DNA from 3 places in the Streptomyces hazeniae genome. Region 2 is predicted to be linked to each of the others. Evidence: riboswitches for the same ligand, from Rfam matches in the RefSeq annotation. Region 2 holds a riboswitch; each other region holds the start of a gene.
What was found. Region 2 has a riboswitch for cobalamin ahead of RM572_RS01050 (energy-coupling factor ABC transporter permease). Riboswitches for the same ligand answer to the same signal wherever they lie in the genome.
Positions count from the first base shown of each region.

Region 1: linked by a shared signal. The riboswitch ahead of RM572_RS23220 (cobalamin biosynthesis protein) and the one ahead of RM572_RS01050 (energy-coupling factor ABC transporter permease) in region 2 are both predicted to bind cobalamin.
Region 3: linked by a shared signal. The riboswitch ahead of RM572_RS04730 (ribonucleoside-diphosphate reductase subunit alpha) and the one ahead of RM572_RS01050 (energy-coupling factor ABC transporter permease) in region 2 are both predicted to bind cobalamin.

Region 1 covers NZ_JAVREQ010000025.1:7,468-11,278, forward strand. The annotation lists gene RM572_RS23215 (cobyric acid synthase) at 1-1,299, opposite strand, end outside; gene RM572_RS23220 (cobalamin biosynthesis protein) at 1,296-2,249, opposite strand; cobalamin riboswitch at 2,377-2,499, opposite strand; gene RM572_RS23225 (hypothetical protein) at 2,690-2,902, opposite strand; gene RM572_RS23230 (inorganic phosphate transporter) at 2,936-3,811, opposite strand, start outside.
Region 2 covers NZ_JAVREQ010000001.1:182,863-186,673, forward strand. The annotation lists gene RM572_RS01035 (DMT family transporter) at 1-569, shown strand, start outside; gene RM572_RS01040 (Trm112 family protein) at 556-789, shown strand; gene RM572_RS01045 (FkbM family methyltransferase) at 786-1,550, shown strand; cobalamin riboswitch at 1,649-1,845, shown strand; gene RM572_RS01050 (energy-coupling factor ABC transporter permease) at 1,875-2,606, shown strand; gene RM572_RS01055 (energy-coupling factor ABC transporter substrate-binding protein) at 2,603-2,995, shown strand; gene cbiQ (cobalt ECF transporter T component CbiQ) at 3,002-3,763, shown strand; gene RM572_RS01065 (energy-coupling factor ABC transporter ATP-binding protein) at 3,760-3,811, shown strand, end outside.
Region 3 covers NZ_JAVREQ010000002.1:214,993-218,803, reverse strand. The annotation lists gene mctP (monocarboxylate uptake permease MctP) at 1-1,231, shown strand, start outside; gene RM572_RS04735 (GNAT family N-acetyltransferase) at 1,294-1,809, shown strand; cobalamin riboswitch at 1,875-2,024, shown strand; gene RM572_RS04730 (ribonucleoside-diphosphate reductase subunit alpha) at 2,143-3,811, shown strand, end outside.

The sequences.
Region 1 (3,811 bases), on a different contig from region 2:
CACCGGGCCGACCCGGCAGCCGTCCAGGGGGCGGCCGCCGGTGACGTCGGTGACGAACGGCTCGCCGCCGCGCACGTCGGCGACGCCGTGGTGGATCTCGTATCCCTCGACCGGTTCGCCCAGTGCGGTTCCGGCCGGGCGGGCGAGCGTCTTCCTGGGGGCGAACCGCACCCGCACCGGAAGCAGTCCCAGGCCCTTCACGACGCCCGCACGCGACTCGACGTGGTCCTCGATGCGCTCGCCGAGCACCTGGTAGCCGCCGCAGAGGCCGAGCACCGGCCGGTCCTCGGCCGCACGCCGGGCGAGGGCGTCGGCCAGCCCTCGTGCGCGCAGCCACTCCAGCGCCTTCACGCTGCCGCGGGTACCGGGCACCACCACCAGGTCGGCGTCGGCCAGTTCCTCCGGCCGGTCGCAGAAGCGGACCACCACGCCGGGCTCGGCGGCGAGGGCGTCCACGTCGGTGAAGTTGGACATCAGCGGGACCGGCAGCACGGCGACCCGCAGCACGTCCGCGCCGTGCGGCGGCGCCGTCGACGCCTCCCGCACGGTGCCGCGCAGCGAGAGGCGCAGCCCGTCCTCCTCGTCGATGCCCAGGCCGTGCCGGTGCGGGAGCACGCCCAGCGACGGGCGGCCGGTGAGCCGGTGCAGCATCTCCAGCCCCGGCTGCAGCAGCGTCACGTCGCCGCGGAACTTGTTGACCAGGTAGCCGCACACCAGCGCCTGGTCCTCGGGGGACAGCAGCGCGGTCGTGCCGAAGAACGAGGCGAAGACCCCGCCGCGGTCGATGTCGCCGACGACCACCACGGGGAGGCGCGCCGCCCGCGCGAGGCCCATGTTGACGATGTCGTTGCGCCGCAGGTTGATCTCGGCGGGGCTGCCCGCGCCTTCGCAGATCACGGCGTCGTGGGTGGCGCGCAGCTCCTCCAGGCACCCGGCGACCGTCTCCAGCAGCTTCCGCTGCCTGTCCTCGTGGTAGCCGCGGGCGCTCAGTTCGCCCACCGGCCTGCCCATAAGGACGACCTGACTGGTGCGGTCGCCGCCCGGTTTGAGCAGCACCGGGTTCATCGCCGCGCTGGGCTCCACCCGGGCGGCGGCCGCCTGCATGGCCTGCGCCCGGCCGATCTCCGCGCCCTCCCGGGTGACGAAGGAGTTCAGCGACATGTTCTGCGCCTTGAACGGCGCGACCTTCAGTCCCTTGCGGGCCAGCCAGCGGCAGACCCCGGCCGTGACCACGCTCTTCCCGGCGTCCGAGGTCGTCCCCGCGACCAGCAGACCGCCGCCCCGCCGCACCGCGTTCACCGCCGCCTTCCCTTCCGCGCGGCCACGACCCTCACGGCCGTCGTCGTCACCAGCGCCAGCACGCCGACGCGGCGGGAGAGCCGCACCGCGCGCTCCACGTCCTCCGTACGGACCGGCCGGCCACCGGCGTTGAGCACCGGCCGGTGCTCGACCCGCCCCGCGTACGCCAGCGTCCCGCCCAGCCGTACGCCCAGCGCCCCGGCGAACGCGGCCTCCACCGGACCCGCGTTGGGGCTGGGGTGACGGGCGGCGTCCGCACGCCAGGCCCGCAGCGCGCCGTTCGGGTCGGATCCGGCGAGTGCGGCCAGCGTGGCCGTCAGCCGGGCTCCCGGCCAGCCCGCCAGGTCGTCCAGCCGCGCCGACGCCCAGCCGAAACGCAGCAGCCTGGGGGAGCGGTGGCCCAGCATCGCGTCCAGGGTGTTCACCGCGCGGAACGCCACCAGGCCCGGCACGCCGGCGACCGCTCCCCACACCAGCGCGCCCACCACGGCGTCGGAGGTGTTCTCCGCCACCGACTCGACGACCGCCCGCGCGACGCCGTCGGCGTCCAGCGCCTCCGGGTCCCGCCCGCACAGGTGCGGCAGCCGCCGCCGCGCCGCCGGAACGTCGCCCGCGGCGAGTGCGGCGCCGATCGCCCGCGCCTCGCGGATCAGGGAGGTCCCGCCGAGCACCGTCCAGCCGGCGACCGCGGCCAGCACCACCGAGGGCAGCGGCGAACGCGCCCTCCCGGCGGCCGCGTTCAGGCCCGCCGCGGCGACCGCCACGCCGCCGGCGCACACCACGGCGCACAACGCCCCGGCGCCGCGGTCGTCACGCCACAGGGCACGTTCGGCCCGGCTCACCGCGCGGCCGAAGGCCGCCACGGGGTGTCCGCGCCGGGGGTCGCCCAGCGCGAGGTCGGCGAGGAAGCCGAGCGTCACCCCGTACGCGTACGCACGCGGACGCGGCATCAGACGACGGGCTGTGGAGCCTCGCAGGAACACGACGAGGTGCGGGGTGGGGGAGGGGCGCAGAAGCCACGCATGGCGGAGTCCTCACTCAGGGTCCTCGCCCTGGCTCGACGTGTCCGGCGGCGAGAGTCTCCTGGCTCCCGGATCGGCGCCTCCCCGGCCTTCCAGCCCGCTGGCGGGCCGTGGCGTGTGGTGAGGGGCGCTCCCCGGTGACAGTGGCGGGACCGCGCCGGATTCGCACCGGCTTCCTCTTCTGCCGCCGTTCGGCTGCCGGAAGTCCATCACGGCCCCCCACGACCGTCAACTCGCCCCCGACCTGCGGCGAAGCAGTGTGACCACCCCCACGCAGCGCCCCCCCGCGTCCCGCCCGGCGCGCCCCGGGTACGCGCGAGGGGTGGGTACGGCCCGCAGGCCGTACCCACCCCTGGGTGCGCGGGGGTTCAGGCGCCGATCAGGTAGATGCCGTACGCCACGGCGGCCGCGCAGACCGCGTAGCAGAGGTATGCGCCGGTGCGGGCGAGTACGGAGGCGCTGCCGCCGTCCTTGCGCGGTGCGGAGCCCACGATGCCCAGGGTGAACACGCCGACCAGCGCGACGGAAGCCAGCAGGCTGACGCCGAACACGTTGATCAGGGCGGACCAGTGGATGTCCATGGTGAGTGCTTCGCTTCCTTCGGGTGGGGCGCGTCAGGCGCCGGAGACGGAGGCCTTGGTGCGGGCGTGCTCGGACTCCTCGTCCTGCGCGCCGTGCTGCTCGGGGACCGTGCCGGCCGGCGGCGGGGCGACGGCGCTCATCGCGGCGGCCACCACGCCCGCGTCCTGTGCGTCGGAGCGGGATCCCGGGGCGGAGTCCTCCGGCATGTCGTTGACGTTGGTGTGGTCGACCGGCTGCCGGCGCGAGGCCAGCCAGATGGCGCCGTTGACCAGTACGCCGAGGACGGCGACCACGGTCACGCCGACGTTGCCGCGCTCGGCCAGCAGCGCCGCGCCGCCCGCGACCAGACCCGCGGCCGGGACGGTGATGCCCCAGGCGGCCAGCATCCGGCCCGCCGTGCCCCAGCGGACGGTGCCGCCCTTGCGCCCCATCCCCGCGCCCATCACGGCGCCGGAGCAGGTGTGCGTGGTGGACAGCGAGAAGCCCAGGTGGGAGGAGGCCAGGATGGTGACCGCGGCGCTCGTCTGCGCCGAGAAGCCCTGCGGCGGGTGGATGTCGGTGAGGCCCTTGCCGAGAGTGCGGATGATCCGCCAGCCGCCGAGGTAGGTGCCCAGCGCGATGGCGACACCGGCCGAGACGACCACCCACATGGGCGGGCCCGCGTCCGGCGCCAGCGCGCCGCCCGCGATCAGGGCGAGGGTGATGACGCCCATCGTCTTCTGCGCGTCGTTGGTGCCGTGCGCCAGGGAGACCAGCGCGGCGGAGGTGATCTGGCCGGCCCGGTAGCCCTTGCCGGCCTGCTCCTCGCTCACGTTGCGGGTGAGCCGGTAGGTCAGGCGTGTGGCGCCCCAGGCGGCGAGGCCGGCGACCAGCGGGGCGGCCAGCGCGGGGATCAGCACCTTGGTGAC
Region 2 (3,811 bases):
TCTTCGGCATCGGACTGTTCCTCGCCGCCGAACGCCGGTCCCGGCGCCGGCACCGGATGCCGACGGCCGGGGTCCCGTACGGCGTGGCGGTCGGTTTCCTCTACGGCGTCAGCTCGCTGGCGATCAAGGGCGTCGCCGGACTGCTGGACGTCGCCGACCTCGCCGGCACCGCCACCGCGGTGCTCGCCTCCCCCTACCCGTACCTGCTGCTGTGCACCGGGGCCGGCGGACTGGTGCTGTCGCAGACCGCGCTCCAGCGCTGCCGCGCCTCGCTGGTGGTGCCGGTGTGCACGACCGTGACGTTCCTGTTCACCGTGGTCAGCGGGTCGTTCGCGTTCGCCGAGCCGCTGCCGTCGGAGCCGGTGCGGCTGCTGCTGCGGCTCGGCGGCTCGGCGCTGGCCGTCTCGGTGCTGCTCGCCCTCCCCCGGCACGACGCCGCGCCCCGAGCCGCGACGGCGGCCCAGGCGGCGCCGCGGCTCGTCGGCCGGACTCTCAGCGCCACCGGACGCACCCCGCTGCTCCCGCACCTGCCCCCTCACCCGGAAGGCCGCCCGCATGTCCCCCGATGACCCGTTGCTCGGCATCCTCGCCTGCCCGCTCGACAAGGGCCCGCTGGCCCTGCTGGAGGACGAACAGATCCTCTACAACCCGCGGTTGCGGCGCCGCTACCGCGTCGTGGACGGCGTGCCGCAGCTGCTGCCCTCGTCCGGGGAGCAGGTCTCGGAGCGGGAGCACGCCGCGATCCTGGAGCGGCTCGGTCCCGACGTCCGGGAGGAGCCGGCTCCGTGACGCTCGCCGCGCGGCTGGCGCCGCGTCTTCCGGCCCGGCCCGTGAACGTCGCGACGGACCTGCTGTACCCCCGGTTCGAGCCGGAGCTGGCCCGGCTGGCGGACTTCTGCCCGCGCGGCGGCACGGCCGTCGACGTCGGCGGCTGGTACGGCCCGTGGACGCGCCGGCTGGCGCGGCGGGCGGACCGGGTGGTGACCGTGGAGCCCGTCCCGCATCTGGCGCGACGGCTGCGGGCGACGAGCCCCCCGAACGTCGAGGTGCTCCAGGCCGCCGCCACCGACCACCACGGCACCGCCACCCTCTGGCTGCCGCACGGCGGGCGCGGCGACCGGGGGGTCTCCTCGCTGGTGCGCCGCGAGGTCCACCGCAGCGCGGTCGACGTGTCCTGTCTGGCCCTGGACGAACTTCAGTTGCGCGGGCTGACTCTCGTCAAGGTCGACGTGGACGGCAGCGAAGCGGCCGTGCTGCGCGGCGCGGAGGAGACGCTGCGCCGCGAACGGCCCGCGCTGTTCGTCGAGTTGGAACAGCGCATCCAGCCGGTCGGACCGGTGCTGTCGTACCTGTCCGCGCTGGGCTACACGGGCTGGGTGCGGCCGGCCCGCCGGTGGCTGCCGCTGGCCTCGTTCGACCTCGCCGGCCACCAGGCCCGCACCGCGCACGTGGCCGAACACGGCCTGCTCCGCCGTTCTCTGGCCCCGCACCGCCGGTACGTCAACTCGGTGCTGTTCCTGCCGTCCGGGGGGCGCCCCGGATCCGGGTGACCCCCGGACGGCGACGCGGCGCGCGGGGTGTGACGAACGTCCACCCGGAACCGCGGCCCGCGGGGCCGGCGATGGTTGTGGCGGTGAACTGCGGCGGTCTACTGTCGCAGGGCCTTGGTGTTCGGGAAACCGGTGCGGAACCGGTGCGGCCCTCGCCACTGTGATCGGGAAGTCCGGCTCCTCCCCCGTCGAGGGAAGCCACTGGCGCGCCGCGGGAGACCGCGCGGGCCGGGAAGGCGGAGACCGGGCGGCATGACCCGTCAGCCAGGAGACCGGCCGGGGCGCGTCGTCCATCCACGAGGTGCTGGAGAGGTCTCACCCGACATGCACATAGCCGAGGGGTATCTGCCCCCGTGGCACGCGGTCGCCTGGAGCGCCGCCGCCGCTCCGTTCGTCGTCCACGGCGTCCGCAAACTGACCCGCGAGGTCCGGGAACACCCGGAGTCCACCCTGCTGCTCGGCGCCTCCGGCGCCTTCACCTTCGTCCTGTCCGCCCTCAAGATCCCTTCCGTGACGGGAAGTTGCTCGCATCCCACGGGCACCGGCCTGGGCGCCATCCTGTTCCGGCCGCCGATCATGGCGGTACTGGGCACCCTCACCCTGCTCTTCCAGGCGCTGCTGCTGGCGCACGGCGGCCTGACCACCCTGGGCGCCAACGCGTTCTCGATGGCGATCGTGGGGCCCGGGGCCGGGTACGGCGTCTACCGGCTGGTGCGGCGGAGCGGTGCGCCGCTGATGGCCGCGGTGTTCTGCGGCGCCTTCGTCGCCGACCTGAGCACGTACTGCGTCACCAGCGTCCAGCTCGCGCTGTCCTTCCCCGACCCGGCGACCGGGTTCGCCGGCGCCCTGGCGAAGTTCGGCGGGATCTTCGCGCTCACCCAGATCCCGCTGGCGGTGAGCGAGGGCCTGCTGACGGTGCTGGTGATGCGTCTGCTGACGCGGTCCAGCGCGGGCGAGCTGCGGCGCCTCGGGGTGCTGACCAGGCTTGCCGACCGGGCCGCCACCGCACGGGGCGCGGACCGCACCGAGTCCGAGCAGGAGGAGACGGCCCGATGAAGCGCGACACACGCATCAACCTGCTGCTCGTCGCGGTCGTCGCGGCGCTCGCGGTGCTGCCGCTGGTCCTCGGTCTCGGCGACCACAAGGAGGAGCCGTTCGCGGGCGCCGACGCGCAGGCGGAGACGGCGATCACGGAGAACGCCCCGGACTACGAGCCGTGGTTCTCCCCCCTGTACGAACCACTGTCCGGTGAGGTGGAGTCGGCGCTCTTCGCGCTGCAGGCGGCGCTCGGGGCGGGCGTGCTGGCCTACTACTTCGGGCTGCGCCGCGGCCGGCGCCAGGGCGGGGCGCGGTCCGCGGCGGGCCCGGCGGGTGCTCCGGACCCGTCGGGCCCGCCCGCGGAGGAGGGGGCGGACGGCGGCCGCGACACGCCCGCCTCGGCCTGACCGACGGTGCTGCCCATCGACGCGGCGGCGCACAGCAGCCGCTGGCGCCACCGCCATCCCCTGGAGAAGGCGCTGCTCGGCCTCGGCCTCACGGTGCTGGCGATCAGCCTGCCGCCGTGGCCGGGCGCGCCCCTGGTCGCGGCGGCGACCCTGGCCGTGCTGCTGGGCCCGGCCGGCGTGGCCGGGCGGGCGCTGTGGCGGGCCTTCCGGGTGCCGCTGGGCTTCTGCGTGACCGGCGCCGTTCCGCTGCTGTTCCAGCTGGGCGGCGCCGGAAGCGGGCCGGTGCCATGGCTGTCGCTCGCCCCGGACGGGCCCGTCCGTGCGGGTGAGCTGCTGGCCCGTACTTCGGCGGCCTCCCTCGGCCTGCTGCTGTTCGCGTTCACCACGCCCGTCTCGGACGTGGTGCCGCGCCTGGTACGGGCCGGGGTGCCGCCCGCCGTGGTCGACGTGGCGCTGGTCATGTACCGGATGAGTTTCCTGCTGCTCGACTCCGTGCGGCGGGTCCGTCAGGCCCAGGCCGCCCGGCTGGGCGACACCACACGGGCGGCGGCCTGGCGGTCCCTCGCGGGGCTCGCCTCGACCGCGTTCGTCCGCGCCTTCGAACGGGCGCAGCGGCTCCACACCGGGCTGGCCGGGCGGGGCTACGACGGGACCCTGCGGGTGCTCGTACCGCCGGCCCGGCTCTCGCCCCGCTTCCTGACGGCCACGGCGCTGCTGCTCGCGGGCCTGGCCGCCCTCACCCTCACGCTGAGGAGGTTCCCCTGGTGACGCCGACGTCGCCGCACCCGCCGCTCGTCACGCTGGAGAGCGCCGGTT
Region 3 (3,811 bases), on a different contig from region 2:
CTCGCGCGGCCTGTCCCTGGCCGTGGCGCTGACCGGCATCCTCGCCACCATGCCCTACATCGCGCTGCAGCTCGTCGGCATCCAGGCGGTGCTGGACGTGATGGGCATCGGCGGCGGCGCGTCGACGCACTGGTTCATCAAGGACCTGCCGCTGCTCATCGCCTTCGGCGTGCTCGCGGCCTACACCTACTCCTCGGGACTGCGGGCCCCGGCCCTGATCGCGTTCGTCAAGGACTCGCTGATCTACATCGTGATCGCCGTCGCGATCATCTACATCCCGATCAAGCTCGGCGGCTTCGACGACATCTTCTCCAGCGCGGGCGAGAAGCTCTCCGAGACCGGCGGAGCACTGGTCACCGGGCCCGAGGGCCACTGGGCGTACGCGACGCTGGCACTCGGCTCCGCGCTGGCGCTGTTCATGTACCCGCACGCGATCACCGCGACGCTGTCCAGCCGCAGCCGCGAGGTGATCCGCCGCAACACCACCATCCTGCCCCTGTACTCGCTGATGCTGGGCCTGCTGGCACTGCTCGGCTTCATGGGCATCGCGGCCGGAATCTCGCTGGACAACCCGCAGCTGGTGGTGCCGCAGCTGTTCGAGAACATGTTCCCGGCCTGGTTCGCGGGCGTCGCGTTTGCCGCCATCGGCATCGGCGCCCTGGTCCCGGCGGCCATCATGTCGATCGCCGCGGCGAACCTGTTCACCCGGAACGTCTACCGCGACTTCCTCAAGCCGAACGCCACCCCGGAGCAGGAGACCAAGGTCTCCAAGGTCACCTCGCTCCTGGTGAAGGTCGGCGCCCTGGTCTTCGTCCTCACCCTGGACAAGACGGCGGCGCTCAACTTCCAGCTGCTGGGCGGCATCTGGATCGCGCAGACCTTCCCGTCCCTGGTCGGCGGCCTGTTCACGCGCTGGTTCCACCGGTGGGCGCTGCTCGCCGGCTGGGCGGTCGGCATGGTGTACGGCACCATCGCGGCGTACAACGTGTCCAGCCCGAAGCAGGATCACTTCGGCGGCAGCACGGCGGAGATCCCGATGATCGGTGAGATCGGTTACATCGGCCTCACCGCCTTCGTGCTGAACGCCGTGGTCACGGTCGTCCTGACGGTGATCCTGCGGGCCGCCAAGGTCCCGGACGGGCGGGACGAGACCACGCCCTCCGACTACCGCGCGGACGCCGGAGACCGGGGCGTCAAGGAGGAGCTGCCGGCTCCCACCGCCGCTCCCTGATCCCCGGAACCCACCCGAGCACCCCACCGGCGGCCGCCGGTGGGGTGCTGCATGCTGGGGGCATGGACGTGACGATCAGGGCGGCGCACGAGGCGGAGTACGGCGAGGTCGGAGACCTGACGGCCGACGCGTACCTGGAGGACGGGCTGCTCACCCACGGCGCGCGGGACCCGTACCTGGAGGTGCTGCGGAACGTGCCGCACCGCGCCGGGCACGCGCAGGTCCTGGTCGCCGTGGACGCGGGCACCGGCGATCTGCTGGGCACCGTGACCTTCGTCGGGGACGGCGGGGAGTACGCGAACATCGCCCGGCCCGGCGAGGCCGAGTTCCGCATGCTGGCCGTGCACCGGACGGGGCGGGGGCGCGGCGTGGGCGAGGCGCTGGTGCGCGAATGCCTGGCGCGTGCGCGGGCACTCGGCCGGGAACGCGTGGTGCTCTCCACCGAGTCGAAGATGACGACCGCTCACCGCCTGTACGGGCGGCTGCGGTTCGTGCGCACCCCCGCCCGCGACTGGGAGCCGATCCCCGGTCTGCCACTGTGGACCTTCGCGTTGGAGCTCGCCGACGCCGAGGACTGACGGGCACGGCAACCCTACCAGCGACACAAGATGTTGGGGTGCTCGCGCGGAGCACCCCAACATGTATGCTCGTCCTCGCTGTCGCCGCAGGGGAACCCGGTGCGAATCCGGGACTGTCCCGCAACGGTGTGCGGCGTGCCGTGCCCTGCCTCCACGCGTCGAACGGGCCCCGGAACGCCGCGAGTCCGAGCACCTGCCGACGGCGTCGTACACGTCCGGGCCCCGTGGGATGGGCCGGCGGACGCGAGGTGGCGCCTGCCCGCAACGGGTCGCCGTCTGCGCCCCGCCACGCCTCCCCACCGGCCCCCGCCGAGCGAGGGAGAGCACGTCACCGTGACCATCGCACCCGAGGCCGCAGCCGTCCCGTCGCCGTACCCGGCGCGTTCCGGGCCGGACGCCGACAGCGCCCTGCTGGAGCGGCTGTTGACGGAGCTGACCGCCGACCTGCCCGCGACCGACGCCGCCCGGATCGCCGCGGCCGTACGGCGCGGACGGCACCCCGGATCGACCCACGCGGACCTGCGGTCGCTGGCCGTCGAAGCGGCGGCCGGACTCATCGGCGACGAACCGGAGTACGGGCGCCTGGCGGCCCGGCTGCTGACCCGCGCCGTGCGCGAGGAGGCCGCCGGTCAGGGCGCGACCTCGTTCTCCGCCTCGGTCGCCGTCGGCCACCGCGAAGGTCTGATCGCGGACTCCACCGCCGCGTTCGTCACCGCGCACGCCGCACGCCTGGACGCCCTGGTCGACGCCGCCGTGGCGGACGGCAGCGACGACCGGTTCGGCTACTTCGGGCTGCGCACGGTGCACTCCCGCTACCTCCTGCGCCACCCCACGACCCGCCGGGTGGTGGAGACCCCGCAGCACTTCCTCCTGCGCGTCGCCTGCGGGCTGGCGGCGGACGACAGCGCGCGGGCCGTCGACGAGGTCGCCGAGCTGTACCGGCTGACCAGCTCGCTGTCCTACCTGCCGTCCTCCCCGACGCTCTTCAACTCCGGCACCCGGCACCCGCAGATGTCGTCGTGCTACCTGCTGGACTCGCCGCTGGACGAACTGGACTCGATCTACGAGCGCTACCACCAGGTCGCCCGGCTCTCCAAGCACGCCGGCGGCATCGGCCTGTCCTGGTCCCGCGTCCGTGCCCGCGGCTCGCTCATCCGCGGCACGAACGGTCACTCCAACGGCATCGTCCCGTTCCTGCGCACGCTGGACGCCTCGGTCGCCGCGGTGAACCAGGGCGGCCGGCGCAAGGGCGCCGCCTGCGTCTACCTGGAGACCTGGCACGCCGACCTGGAGGAGTTCCTGGAGCTGCGGGACAACACCGGCGAGGAGGCCCGCCGCACCCACAACCTCAACCTCGCGCACTGGATCCCGGACGAGTTCATGCGCCGCGTCGAGGCCGACGCAGACTGGTCGCTGTTCTCCCCCGCCGAGGTGCCCGAGCTGGTGGACCTGTGGGGCGACGACTTCGACGCCGCCTACCGCCGCGCCGAGGCGGACGGGAAGGCCGTGAAGTCCGTTCCGGCCCGGCAGCTGTACGCGCGGATGATGCGCACCCTCGCGCAGACCGGCAACGGCTGGATGACCTTCAAGGACGCCGCCAACCGCACGGCCAACCAGACCGCCGAGCCGGGCCGCGTCGTCCACTCCTCCAACCTGTGCACCGAGATCCTGGAGGTGACCGACGACGACGAGACCGCCGTGTGCAACCTCGGCTCGGTCAACGTCGCCGCCCACCTCGGTGACGACGGCGGGATGGACTGGGAGCGCCTGGACGCCACCGTGCGCACCGCCGTGACCTTCCTGGACCGCGTGGTCGACGTCAACTACTACCCCACCGAGCAGGCAGGCGGCTCCAACGCACGCTGGCGTCCGGTCGGTCTGGGCCTGATGGGCCTCCAGGACGTCTTCTTCCGGCTGAGGCTGCCGTTCGACTCCCCCGCGGCGCAGCAGCTGTCCACCCGCATCTCGGAACGCATCATGCTCGCCGCCTACGAGGCGTCGG